DNA from 2 places in the Paenibacillus sp. J22P165 genome. Region 1 is predicted to be linked to the other one. Evidence: predicted binding sites of a transcription regulator. Region 1 holds the regulator's gene; the other holds the start of a gene.
What was found. Region 1 encodes CtsR, which represses protease genes until heat stress. Its sites were predicted from a motif close to ATGGTCAATAAAGGTCAAACA; they were not measured.
Positions count from the first base shown of each region.

Region 2: clpP (ATP-dependent Clp endopeptidase proteolytic subunit ClpP) is a predicted target of CtsR. The motif match lies at 3,331-3,351, and genes of this name have one in related genera.

Region 1 covers NZ_JCAUAP010000025.1:10-5,825, reverse strand. Annotated here, with positions in the region: gene radA (DNA repair protein RadA) at 1-354, opposite strand, end outside; gene clpC (ATP-dependent protease ATP-binding subunit ClpC) at 569-3,013, opposite strand; gene mcsB (protein-arginine kinase McsB) at 3,075-4,136, opposite strand; gene mcsA (protein-arginine kinase activator protein McsA) at 4,160-4,666, opposite strand; gene AC58QM_RS34175 (CtsR family transcriptional regulator) at 4,680-5,141, opposite strand; partial or broken rRNA gene rrf (5S ribosomal RNA) at 5,716-5,816, opposite strand, start outside.
Region 2 covers NZ_JCAUAP010000010.1:311,960-317,775, forward strand. Annotated here, with positions in the region: gene AC58QM_RS25915 (phosphoglycerate kinase) at 1-691, opposite strand, end outside; gene gap (type I glyceraldehyde-3-phosphate dehydrogenase) at 815-1,822, opposite strand; gene AC58QM_RS25925 (sugar-binding transcriptional regulator) at 1,909-2,934, opposite strand; tRNA gene AC58QM_RS25930 (tRNA-Arg) at 3,198-3,269, shown strand; gene clpP (ATP-dependent Clp endopeptidase proteolytic subunit ClpP) at 3,439-4,020, shown strand; gene AC58QM_RS25940 (stalk domain-containing protein) at 4,097-5,816, opposite strand, start outside.

The DNA.
Region 1 (5,816 bases):
TTGCTGGGCTTGTGTGAGTTCGAAGGACGTTTGTAGAAGCAAGGTTGATTTTCCGATACCCGGATCTCCACCAACGAGGATAAGTGACCCAGGGACAATGCCTCCACCTAGGACACGATTTAGTTCTTTGTTACTTGTAACAACCCTTGGTTCAGAGCTGCTTTCTATATGTATGATGGGGATCGCTTTTTCTTTCGTTTTGGGGATCGAAGATGTCATACCCTGCGTTCGAACGACTGTTTCAATTTCTTCCACCATCGTATTCCACGACTGACAACCTGGGCATTTGCCCATCCATTTCGGTGAATCATAGCCACATTCTTGACAGCTAAATTTGGTTTTTTGTTTACTCATTGAAGAAGTTGCTCCTTAATATCGGGATATCCTTTTTGGCTATCCTTACCAATAAAGTTTACCATTTTTATGTTTCTCATGAAAGTGCCGAAAGAAACAAAATAAACGGCTACTCCATCTTTCATGGACAGGATTCATCATATATTTCCCTAAATTTAAAAAAGCACCTCACTCCACCCTCATCGGATGAAGTGAAATGCTTCTTCACTTTCTCTTATTTCGTTAATGAGACGCCTTCGCCCTTCAGGACAACCAGTTCGCCTTCATTCTCATCAATGGTGAGTGAATCGCCTTTGGCAATATTGCCTCTAAGCAGTTCTTCCGACAAGCGATCTTCGATATGTTTCTGAATCGCTCTGCGCAATGGACGCGCACCATAGGTTGGATCGAAACCTTCCTTGGCCAGGAACATTTTCGCCTTGTCTGTTAACAAGAAATCTACCTCTTGCTCTTTCAGACGCTTGCGCAGATCATCCGCCATTAAGCTTACAATTTGAGCAATATGTGCTTCATCCAAAGAGTGGAATACAATGATTTCATCGATCCGGTTAAGGAACTCTGGACGGAAGCTTTTCTTTAACTCGCCCATAACTTTGTCTTTCATGTTCGTATAGTCTCTTCCAGCATCCAAAGCAGCTGTGAAGCCAAGCGAGGAGTTTTTCTTAATCATGTCCGCGCCGACGTTGGAAGTCATAATAATGAGTGTGTTACGGAAATCAACGGTACGACCTTTGGAATCCGTCAAACGACCATCCTCTAATACTTGCAAAAGGATATTGAATACCTCTGGATGTGCCTTCTCAATCTCATCGAGGAGGACAACAGAATACGGTTTACGGCGGACTTTCTCAGTCAGCTGGCCACCTTCTTCATATCCCACATACCCTGGAGGCGCCCCAACTAAACGGGAAGTCGAATGTTTCTCCATGTACTCGGACATATCGATACGAACAACCGCATTGTCATCTCCGAAGAGGGATTCTGCTAGCGCGCGTGCAAGCTCTGTTTTACCAACACCCGTTGGTCCAAGGAAGATAAAGGAGCCCATCGGACGCTTCGGATCCTTCAAGCCTGCTCTTGCGCGGCGGATCGCACGACTTACCGCTTTGACCGCTTCTTCTTGTCCAATGACGCGCTCATGAAGGATATCTTCCATCTTGAGCAAGCGTTCTGTTTCTTCTTCTGCAAGCTTGCTAACCGGGATTCCCGTCCAGCTCGCTACAATTTGTGCAATATCATCTGGGGTTACTTCTGTATCCAGACGACCTTGTTTTTCTTTCCACTCGTTCTTCGTGGAGTCTAGCTCTTCGCGAAGCTTTTGTTCCGTATCACGAAGTCCTGCTGCTTTCTCGAACTCTTGGCTTTGAACCGCAGCGTCCTTCTCTTTACGGATATTCTCCAGCTTGCTTTCAAGCTGCTTCAATGATGGCGGCGTTGTATACGAACGCAATCTCACCTTGGAACTCGCTTCATCGATCAAGTCGATCGCTTTATCCGGCAAGAAACGATCTGTGATGTAACGATCGGATAGCTTTACAGCTTCTTGAATCGCAGCATCCGTAATTTTCACACGGTGATGAGCTTCGTAACGGTCACGCAAACCATACAGAATTTGAATAGCCTCTTCAGGTGATGGTTGGTCTACCGTAATCGGTTGGAAACGACGCTCTAGTGCAGCATCTTTCTCAATATATTTGCGGTATTCATCGAGTGTTGTTGCACCGATACATTGTAGTTCGCCTCTGGCAAGAGCCGGCTTAAGGATGTTGGAGGCATCAATTGCACCTTCCGCTCCCCCGGCACCGATCAACGTATGAAGCTCATCAATGAACAATACGATATTACCGGCTTGTCGAATTTCGTCCATGATTTTTTTGAGGCGATCCTCGAATTCACCGCGATACTTCGTTCCTGCAACAACGGAACCCATATCCAGCGTCATAACACGTTTATCTTTCAACGTTTCCGGAATTTCATTGTTAATGATTTTCTGAGCTAGGCCTTCGGCAATTGCCGTTTTACCAACCCCTGGTTCACCAATTAGAACCGGATTGTTCTTCGTTCTGCGGCTCAGAACCTGAATGACACGCTCAATTTCTTTGCTACGCCCAATAACTGGATCCAAATGACCCTCTTTGGCGTAGGCAGTCAAATCTCTTGCTAACCCATCTAATGTAGGCGTGTTCACATTCGGATTCGTACCATGGCTAGGCGACACCGTTTCGCTGCTACCCAGTAATTGTAGAACTTGCTGACGCGCTTTGTTTAAGGAAACTCCAAGATTGTTAAGCACTCTTGCAGCTACGCCCTCACCCTCACGGATCAGTCCGAGCAAAATATGTTCAGTCCCCACATACGTGTGACCTAATTTTCTCGCTTCATCCATCGAAAGTTCGATCACTTTCTTAGCTCTAGGCGTATACGCGATGTTAGTCGGTTGTTCTTGCCCTCTGCCAATTAGAGATTCGACTTCATCTTGAATTTTCTCAAGACCAAGGCCGAGCGCAACGAGTGCTTTAGCAGCAATGCCTTCACCTTCACGAATAAGTCCAAGTAAAATGTGCTCTGTTCCAATATTGTTATGTCCCAATCGAACAGCTTCCTCTTGAGCAAGAGAAAGCACCTTCTGCGCACGTTCCGTAAATCTGCCAAACATCATAGCGAACACCTCCAAAAGTAGTATATCTATGGATTTCCTAAAGGATGATTCTTATCTTACTTTATACCCTACCGAATTTCTCGCGAATCAGTTCCGCCCGTCGCATATCCCGTTCATCCGCATTCAGCTTCTCACCTGCATATTGCTGAAGGAATCCAGGCTGCGTCATAACTAACAGTTCATTGAGCACATTGGAGGATACATTGTTGATGATGCCGAGGTCAATCCCCAGCCTTACATCTGACAGCCTTTGAGCAGCTTCCTTAGAGTCTATAATCCCTGCATAGGAGAGGATACCAAGGGACCGATTTACACGATCAATAATCCGCATTCTAGACTCTTGCAATAGCTTATGTCTCGCGGCGCGTTCATGCTCTATAATTTGCCTCGCTACACTATATAAATTATCAATAATCTCTTCTTCCGATTGACCTAACGTAATTTGATTAGAGATTTGGAATAGATTACCTAATGCTTCGCTACCTTCCCCATATAATCCTCTAACCGTCAATCCAACTTGTGTAACAGCGGATAAAATACGATTAATTTGCTGACTTAGTACTAGCGCAGGTAGATGCATCATGACAGAAGCTCGAATCCCCGTGCCGACATTTGTCGGGCAGCTTGTTAGATAGCCTCTTTTTTCATCGTATCCATAATCCATGTGTGTTTCAAAAATATCGTCAATCTGGTTCGCCAGATCCCAAACCTCTTTAATCTGGAAGCCAGGACATAAACATTGTATGCGAAGATGGTCTTCTTCATTGATCATAATACTAATCGACTCATTATCGCTTAAAATAACGGCACCATTCCTGGATTCGTTAGCTAAATTAGGACTAATTAAATGTTTCTCCACTAGCACCATTCGCTCGAGCTCATTCAGCTCTGCTAATGGAATGAGCGAGAAGTTGCTTATCGTCTCCAACTCTTCATTCTCAAGAACTCCAGATAACTGTTCCAGCACTTCTTGGGATTGTTGATTGGTCGCGAGCATGGGATATGGATAATCTCTCAGGTTACGTGCAATTCGGATCCGACTGCTTATGACAATATCCGACTCTGGCCCTTCACCCTTCATCCATTCACTCAAAGCATCTCCTGTAAACCGCTGTAATGTCACTGGATTCACACTCCCTTACAAACTTACATACCCGCAATTTTCTTCTCAATCTCACGAATTTGGTCACGTATCTGGGCAGCCTGCTCGAATTCTTCGCTCTCGATACAGGTCATCATATCTTTCTTCAAAAGATCGATTTCACGCTTGCTTTGAATAATACCGCCACTTCGCTTGGGAACTTTCCCAACATGCACGATATTCCCATGCACTCGCTTGAAAAGAGGATCTAGTTTAACCGAAAAACTCTGATAACAGGACCCACAACCAAACCGACCTAATTTACTGAATTGCGAGTACGTAAGACCGCAGTTATCACAGCGGATAGCCTGAGACTTCGCCGCGGACAGCGGTTCAAAATCAAGTAAGCCTGATAGTAAATTGTGAATCGAAAAGCCGTTCGATGTTCCTGGAATCATCTCGCCCTTCTCGCGGGCACAATTCTCACAAATGTGGAACTCGTTCTTGTCTCCATTCACAATTTTGGTGAAGTGAAGAGTCGCCGGTCGTTTCCCGCATTCCTGACAAACCATTCCATCTGCCTCCTTATCTGCTAAGCAAGGATATCAGCATTGCTTTGAGAATCTTAGCCCGAATTTCATCGCGCAGCGGGAGTTTGAAGGTCAATACATCTCTGGATATCGCTGCCCGAATCAGGTTAGCTTCTCTGGTGGAAATATAATGCCCCTCTTGCAATTGATAAATGAGCCCCTCTGAGGTGACTTGATCAATGTGGGTATGAATCGTACGGAAGATGTGATCTAGAATAGATCCATGACTCTTGAGCTCGATTTTCTGAATCCGAATATAGCCGCCGCCTCCGCGTTTACTCTCTACCACATAGCCCTTTTCCAAGGTAAACCTTGTACTGATGACATAATTGATTTGAGAAGGTACGCATTGAAACTGGTCTGCTAAATCGTTCCGTTGAATCTCGATTGCTCCTTCCGAACTTTGTTGCAGGACATGCTTTAAATACTGTTCAATAATTTCTGATACATTGCGCATCAATTCGGCCTCCCAGATTTCTAGAAGTAAATTGACTTTGACTTTCTTTGACCTTAACTAAATTATAATCATTTCCTTTCTTTTTGACAAGTACTGCTCCTAAAATGTCTTCCACTACGAATCCGATAGCCTTATGTGAACCTTACTATTGTTGACCTTACCTAGGGATTTATTCGAAAGTTATTTAAATAAAAGCTTTTACTGCCGCTCGATTTACCAACATTCTACTTTGTATCACATATCCCGCTACTTCAATTGTGGAACCTCGGGGTCTAAATGTACACATTGATTCCATTGATTGAAATAGATGGATTTTGTACAGTTAATTCAGCTGTATTTGCCTCATTGGGCGATATAAATGGATTTTGTACAGCTAATTTCGATGTTGGAGTCAAAAATCAAGAGTTCAGCTATTTTTAGCTGTAGGTTTTCCATCTAATTCATTTTTTTCGGGCAAATCGATGATATTTACTGTAGTTTCTACAGCTATTTCGGTTTCATCGGGATCTACCGTCACCGATAGAACGCAAAAAAGAGTCTTACCTAGATTTCTCTAAGTAAGACTCTTTCAGTTGCTTGGCAACGTTCTACTCTCCCAGAACCCTGCGGTTCAAGTACCATCGACGCTGGAAGGCTTAACGGTCGTGTTCGAGATGGGAACGCGTGGATCCCTTC
Region 2 (5,816 bases), on a different contig from region 1:
AGCCTTGTGCTTTCAAGAATGTATAGGACAGACCGCCACCAATCAAGACGTTATCTGCAATGTTCAAAAGGTTTTCGATAACAGCAATTTTGTCCTTAACTTTGGATCCACCAACGATCGCAGTGAACGGACGCTCAGGGTTGTTTAACGCTTTACCAAGAACATCAAGCTCTTTTTCCATCAAAAGACCGGAAACCGCTGGAATGTACGCTGCGATACCTGAAGTTGAAGCATGTGCACGGTGAGCAGCACCGAAAGCATCATTCACGAACAGATCAGCTAGGTCAGCGAAAGCTTTTGCTAGTTCTGGATCGTTCTTCTCTTCGCCTTCGTTGAAACGAACGTTTTCAAGCAATAGAACGTCGCCATTTTCAAGCGCATCGACTTGTGCTTTCACGATTTCACCAACGGATTGATCCGCTTTGATCACGTTTTGACCAAGAAGCTCAGCCAATTTCGCAGCAACTGGTGTTAAACGAAGCTCTTCCACCACTTGACCGTTTGGACGACCAAAGTGAGCAGCAAGAATAACTTTAGCGCCTTTTTCTACTAAGAATTTAATCGTAGGAAGCGTTTCTCTAATGCGTGTATCGTCAGTGATTTGTCCGTTCTCTACAGGCACGTTGAAATCAACGCGAACAAATACTCTTTTACCAGCTACTTCAACATCGCGAACACTTTTCTTATTCATCGTAAAAGCCTCCTGAGCGTGTATGGTTATCTTCCGGATCTAACTTTTTCTATGTGTAAATCGCACATAAAGAGGAGAATCGCTTCTCCCCTTCATGTGGTTTTGTATGTGATGATTATGAAATTACAGACCTTTTTTCGCGATGAAAGCTACCAAGTCAACAACGCGGTTGGAGTAACCCCACTCGTTATCGTACCAGGAAACAACTTTCAACATGTTGTCGCCAACTACCATTGTGGACAAAGCGTCGATTGTGGAAGAAGCTGGGTCACCGTTGAAGTCGCTGGATACAAGTGCATCTTCTGTGTAGTTAAGAATGCCTTTAAGCGGGCCTTCGGAAGCTTGTTTCAAAGCTGCGTTTACTTCGTCAACAGTTACGTTAACTTTAAGTTCAACAACCAAATCAGTTACGGATACGTTAGGTGTAGGAACACGCATAGCCATACCGTTCAATTTGCCTTTAAGCTCAGGAAGAACTAGACCGATTGCTTTAGCTGCGCCAGTGCTGGAAGGAATGATGTTCTCAGCTGCTGCACGAGCACGACGAAGGTCTTTATGTGGAACGTCTAGAACGGATTGGTCATTTGTGTAAGAGTGAACAGTTGTCATCATACCTTTTACGATTCCGAAGCTATCGTTGATAACTTTCGCGAAAGGAGCTAGACAGTTTGTTGTACAAGAAGCGTTGGAGATGATTGTGTGTGCAGCTGGATCGTATTTGTCTTCGTTAACACCAAGTACGATTGTGATATCTTCGTCAGAAGCTGGAGCGGAAATGATAACTTTCTTAGCTCCACCTTTCAAGTGAAGTTCTGCTTTTTCTTTCGCTGTGAAAATACCAGTGGATTCGATTACGATTTCAGCGCCTACAGATGCCCATGGCAGATCCCCAGGGTTACGCTCAGCAAAAACTTTGATGGAACGACCGTTAACGATCAATTCACCTTCACCAGCTTCAACTGTAGCGTCTAGTTTACCGTGAGTAGTGTCATATTTAAGCAAGTGAGCCAATGTTTTAACGTCTGTCAAATCGTTTACTGCCACGATTTGTACATCTGGGTTGTTCAATGCTGCGCGGAATACGTTACGACCAATACGTCCAAAACCGTTAATACCTACTTTTGTTGTCATAGTCAGTTCCTCCTAGGTTTACATGCATGATATATATATTTCAAAACGTAAGCCGATAAGGGCACACGTTATGATGTCAAACTTCTTCATTCTACATGCTTCATAATTTCCAAAGCCGCTGCTTCATCCGTTACTAGCACATCTTCCTGCCCATGTCTGAGCACAGAAGCAATGGCTTCACCTTTGCTCTTCCCGCCAGCGACACCAATGACCACTTCCACCCGTTGCAGATCCTCAAGCCGTAATCCGACTGTCGGCATCTTATGAACCACATTCCCTTGACGGTCAAAATAATAGCCAAGCGCCTCAGCAAGCGCCCCATCGGCTTTCAGACTACTCGTAGTCCCAGCATCCACCTTACGGCGGCGTGCCATGACCATAGCATCTCCGATACCATGTACAACAATGCGACAACTGCGCACTGCGTCAACAACTTCCTGAATCTGTGGATCTTGAATCAGCGATTGATATGCCTCTTCTCCAAGATGATCGGGCACATGCAGCAATCGGTATTTCCCGCCAGTTTTCTTAGCCATGATGGAAGCAATCGTGTTAGCTTGCATATCCACACTTTCACCAAGCCCACCGCGTGCAGGGACGAACCAGCTGCCCTTCATCGAAGAAGATATCGCCAAGTTATTCGCAATCTGCGCCATGGTCGATCCACCCGTCACCGCGATGATATCATCTTTGGCAACGTATTTGCGTAGAGCGGCCGCACCCGCTCGTCCAAGCTCCTTCTTCGTAAACACCGAAGTATCGGAATCCCCTGGGACGATAATCACATGTGAGATGTGAAAGGCTTTGGCGATGCTGTCTTCTAAATCTGTCAGACCAAACGCCATCTTGATGATCGGCTGCATATCTTCCAGCAACTGACGACCAGACTCGCTGATCTTCATTCCGCTTGCGTCCGACTCCAGAAGCCCAAGCTCCTTCAGGAAATCAACTTCACCGCGGAGCACGCGCTCCGTCATGTCGAGTGAGGACGCTAGGGTCCTTCTTCCGACAACGCCGGATACTAAGATGTGCTGCAGAATCGAGTACCGCTTCTTCATGATGTCCATAAGATCAGGCATGAGCTGTTTCTGTATGTCTAGAATCTCTCTCATAGGACGACTTTGAACGCTCCTGATCCATTGTTGGACGTTTTATGTCCCGGGTATACATTTTGCGTCCCACCCGGGTGAAAAAAAAGTTCCTTGCGCATTTCTTATATTGTTTCTCGATTACAGTTCTTATTATAACCATTTCCTGCGCAACATTCAACATTTGTTCAAACATTTTTCTCCAAATGGGCCTGTAAGGGCTTACCATCTTGCTTTTTCTAGAAAGCTGACTTATAATAACCCTTGCTTCACTATTTCTAAACTATGCGCCCGTGGTCCAATGGATATGACGTAGGCCTCCGAAGCCTGAGATAAAGGTTCGATTCCTTTCGGGCGCGTCCAGTAATAATTAGATAGGAAGTACCCCAAATCAGCCCTTAGCTGATTTTTTTTGTGTTTAGTTTGACCTTTCTTGACCTTCGGAGGTTTTTTCGTTATCATACTTGTAGATACTGTAAATAGTATGTACCCAATAGTAGGTAACCCAACCCCAAGGAGGTCATTCTCATGAGTTTTATTCCTATGGTCGTCGAACAGGACGCGCGCGGTGAAAGAGGATATGACATCTACTCTCGCTTGCTGAAGGACCGCATTATATTCTTAGGCACGGGTGTCAACGATGTTGTGGCGAATTCCATCATTGCTCAGTTGCTCTTCTTGGCCGCACAAGATCCTGATAAAGATATCTCGCTTTACATTAACAGCCCAGGCGGCTCCATCACAGCCGGTATGGCGATCTTCGACACGATGCAGTTCATCAAACCAGACGTATCCACGATCTGTGTTGGTATGGCCGCTTCGATGGGTGCTTTCTTGCTCACTGCTGGTGCCAAAGGCAAGCGTTACGCGCTTCCGAACAGCGAAGTCATGATTCACCAACCACTTGGCGGTGCAGAAGGTCAAGCCTCTGATATCGAAATTCGCGCGAAGCGCATTTTGAAAATGAGAGACAACCTGAACACAATCCTTGCAGAGCGTACAGGACAAACGTTCGAGCGCATCGAGAAGGATACAGACCGTGATAACTTCATGAGTGCTAAAGAAGCAGCCGAATACGGTCTCATCGATAAAGTCATCGAACGCGTCTAATTTTATACATGAAAAAAACCAGCTTGATCCTCACGCTCGCCCTGAGCGCTGAAGATCGGCTGGTTTTTTGTTTGTCTTATTTCAGATCTTCGAGTGGGTAGAAAATTAAATCAATCGGGAACGCGGAGCCTGCTGGAGGTGTAAACTCAATATCCAGTGCCTCTTCCGTCCCTGTCGTGCGTGCTAATACTTCCAAGCCATCGAACGCGGTAATAACACCGGAGTACGGTACAGGAATGATCTCACCGTTAATTTTGAACGGTCCTTTGAACACGCCGCCTCTAGCCATGATCATCACTGCCATTTTGCGCGGCTTATCCGCATGGATCTTATAGACCACACCGTAATTCCCGCCATTCTCCACCTCTTGCTTACGCACCACATCATAACCCTTGACGAACGGGTCGGTCTTATTATCGCCGATCGTGAGTACGGAAGGTTTCGTAAAGCTGGAGGCATCAATTTTCCATTGAATCTCAGAAACCGGGAAAGTCCCGCGAACATGCCCGTTAAAAGCGAGTAAAGGTAACTCCTTCACTGTCGTTGGCGTCAGCATTTTATCCGTTGCGATAAAGGACATTTGTAGCACGCCGTTCGTCTCGACATCATAGAACAAATTCACACCTTGCCCAGGATAGAAGTCAGGCAATTTCGCATACACATAGCTTGCCCCTGGCAGAACCGTCATTTCATCCGTGTACACATTGTTTAGAAGGAAATCAACCGAAGCTTCGCTGCCGATCAAGTTCGCATAAACGGAAGGATAAACCTCACCTTTATTCGTCGTTTTGATCGTAACCGGTTTATCGGTATTGTTTGTAGCGAAGATTGCCATTGTCATCTTGTTTTTCGTACCGTTGATATGGTCCGCGTATAAACGTGCTTTACCATTGATATTGTCTTGATACAAAATACCGCTGGATGTGAACTCTTCCGGACTGTCGCTGACAAGCAGCGTGCGCCCTTGCATTTCTTTCACGTCCTTCGGAAGCATTGGCAATTCATTAAAATGATTCCAAATGGTTGCCCAGTTCGTTTTGATGAACCCGCCAACTGGCTTCATGTATATCGGGTACTCGACTTCAGATAAATACGGTTCATTCACTACGGTTACATAGCTTTTGAACAATTTACTTACATGTCCATGACCATCTTTCACCGTTAAGGTTACTGGATATTGGCCAGCTTTGAAGAATGCTTCTTGCTTCCCTGTCCAATCGAAAGATACGATACCTTCCGCATCTGGATCATAACTCAAATCCAAATACTTAACAGGCTCACCAAGCCTGTATGTAGGCTTCGCAGTGGCAAACTTGGCAACTGGGCGAGAATTGCTATCTTGATCGATGTAGATGCCCTCAGGCGCTTTAAAATGCACGATTTCTACACGTCTTAGTTCGTTGTTATACGTGTACTTTGCACCCATGTAATCGGCTAACCATGTCAGCTTCACAAGCAACTTACCATTCACAATGGCAGCTACAGAGTTAAACGGAATGTCGACCCCATTCGTTGTCACCGTCTTGTGATCGGAATCTAGAACAATGTTGTAGCCTGGTGGAGCCATTTGAATCGTACGGGACAATTCGTTCCATTCCACTTTAAATCCTAACGTATCACCCAAGAATTTGGCCGGAACGAAGGTACTCCCATCAATAATCGTTGATGGAGACTCGAGATGAATCTGTTCCTGATTCACAAACGCTTCTGCTTTATCGATATAAAGTAAAATAAAGGACGAGCTTGTTGATACTGCGTGAGCAGCTGGTGCTGTAATTGTGCTTACTAGAAATACG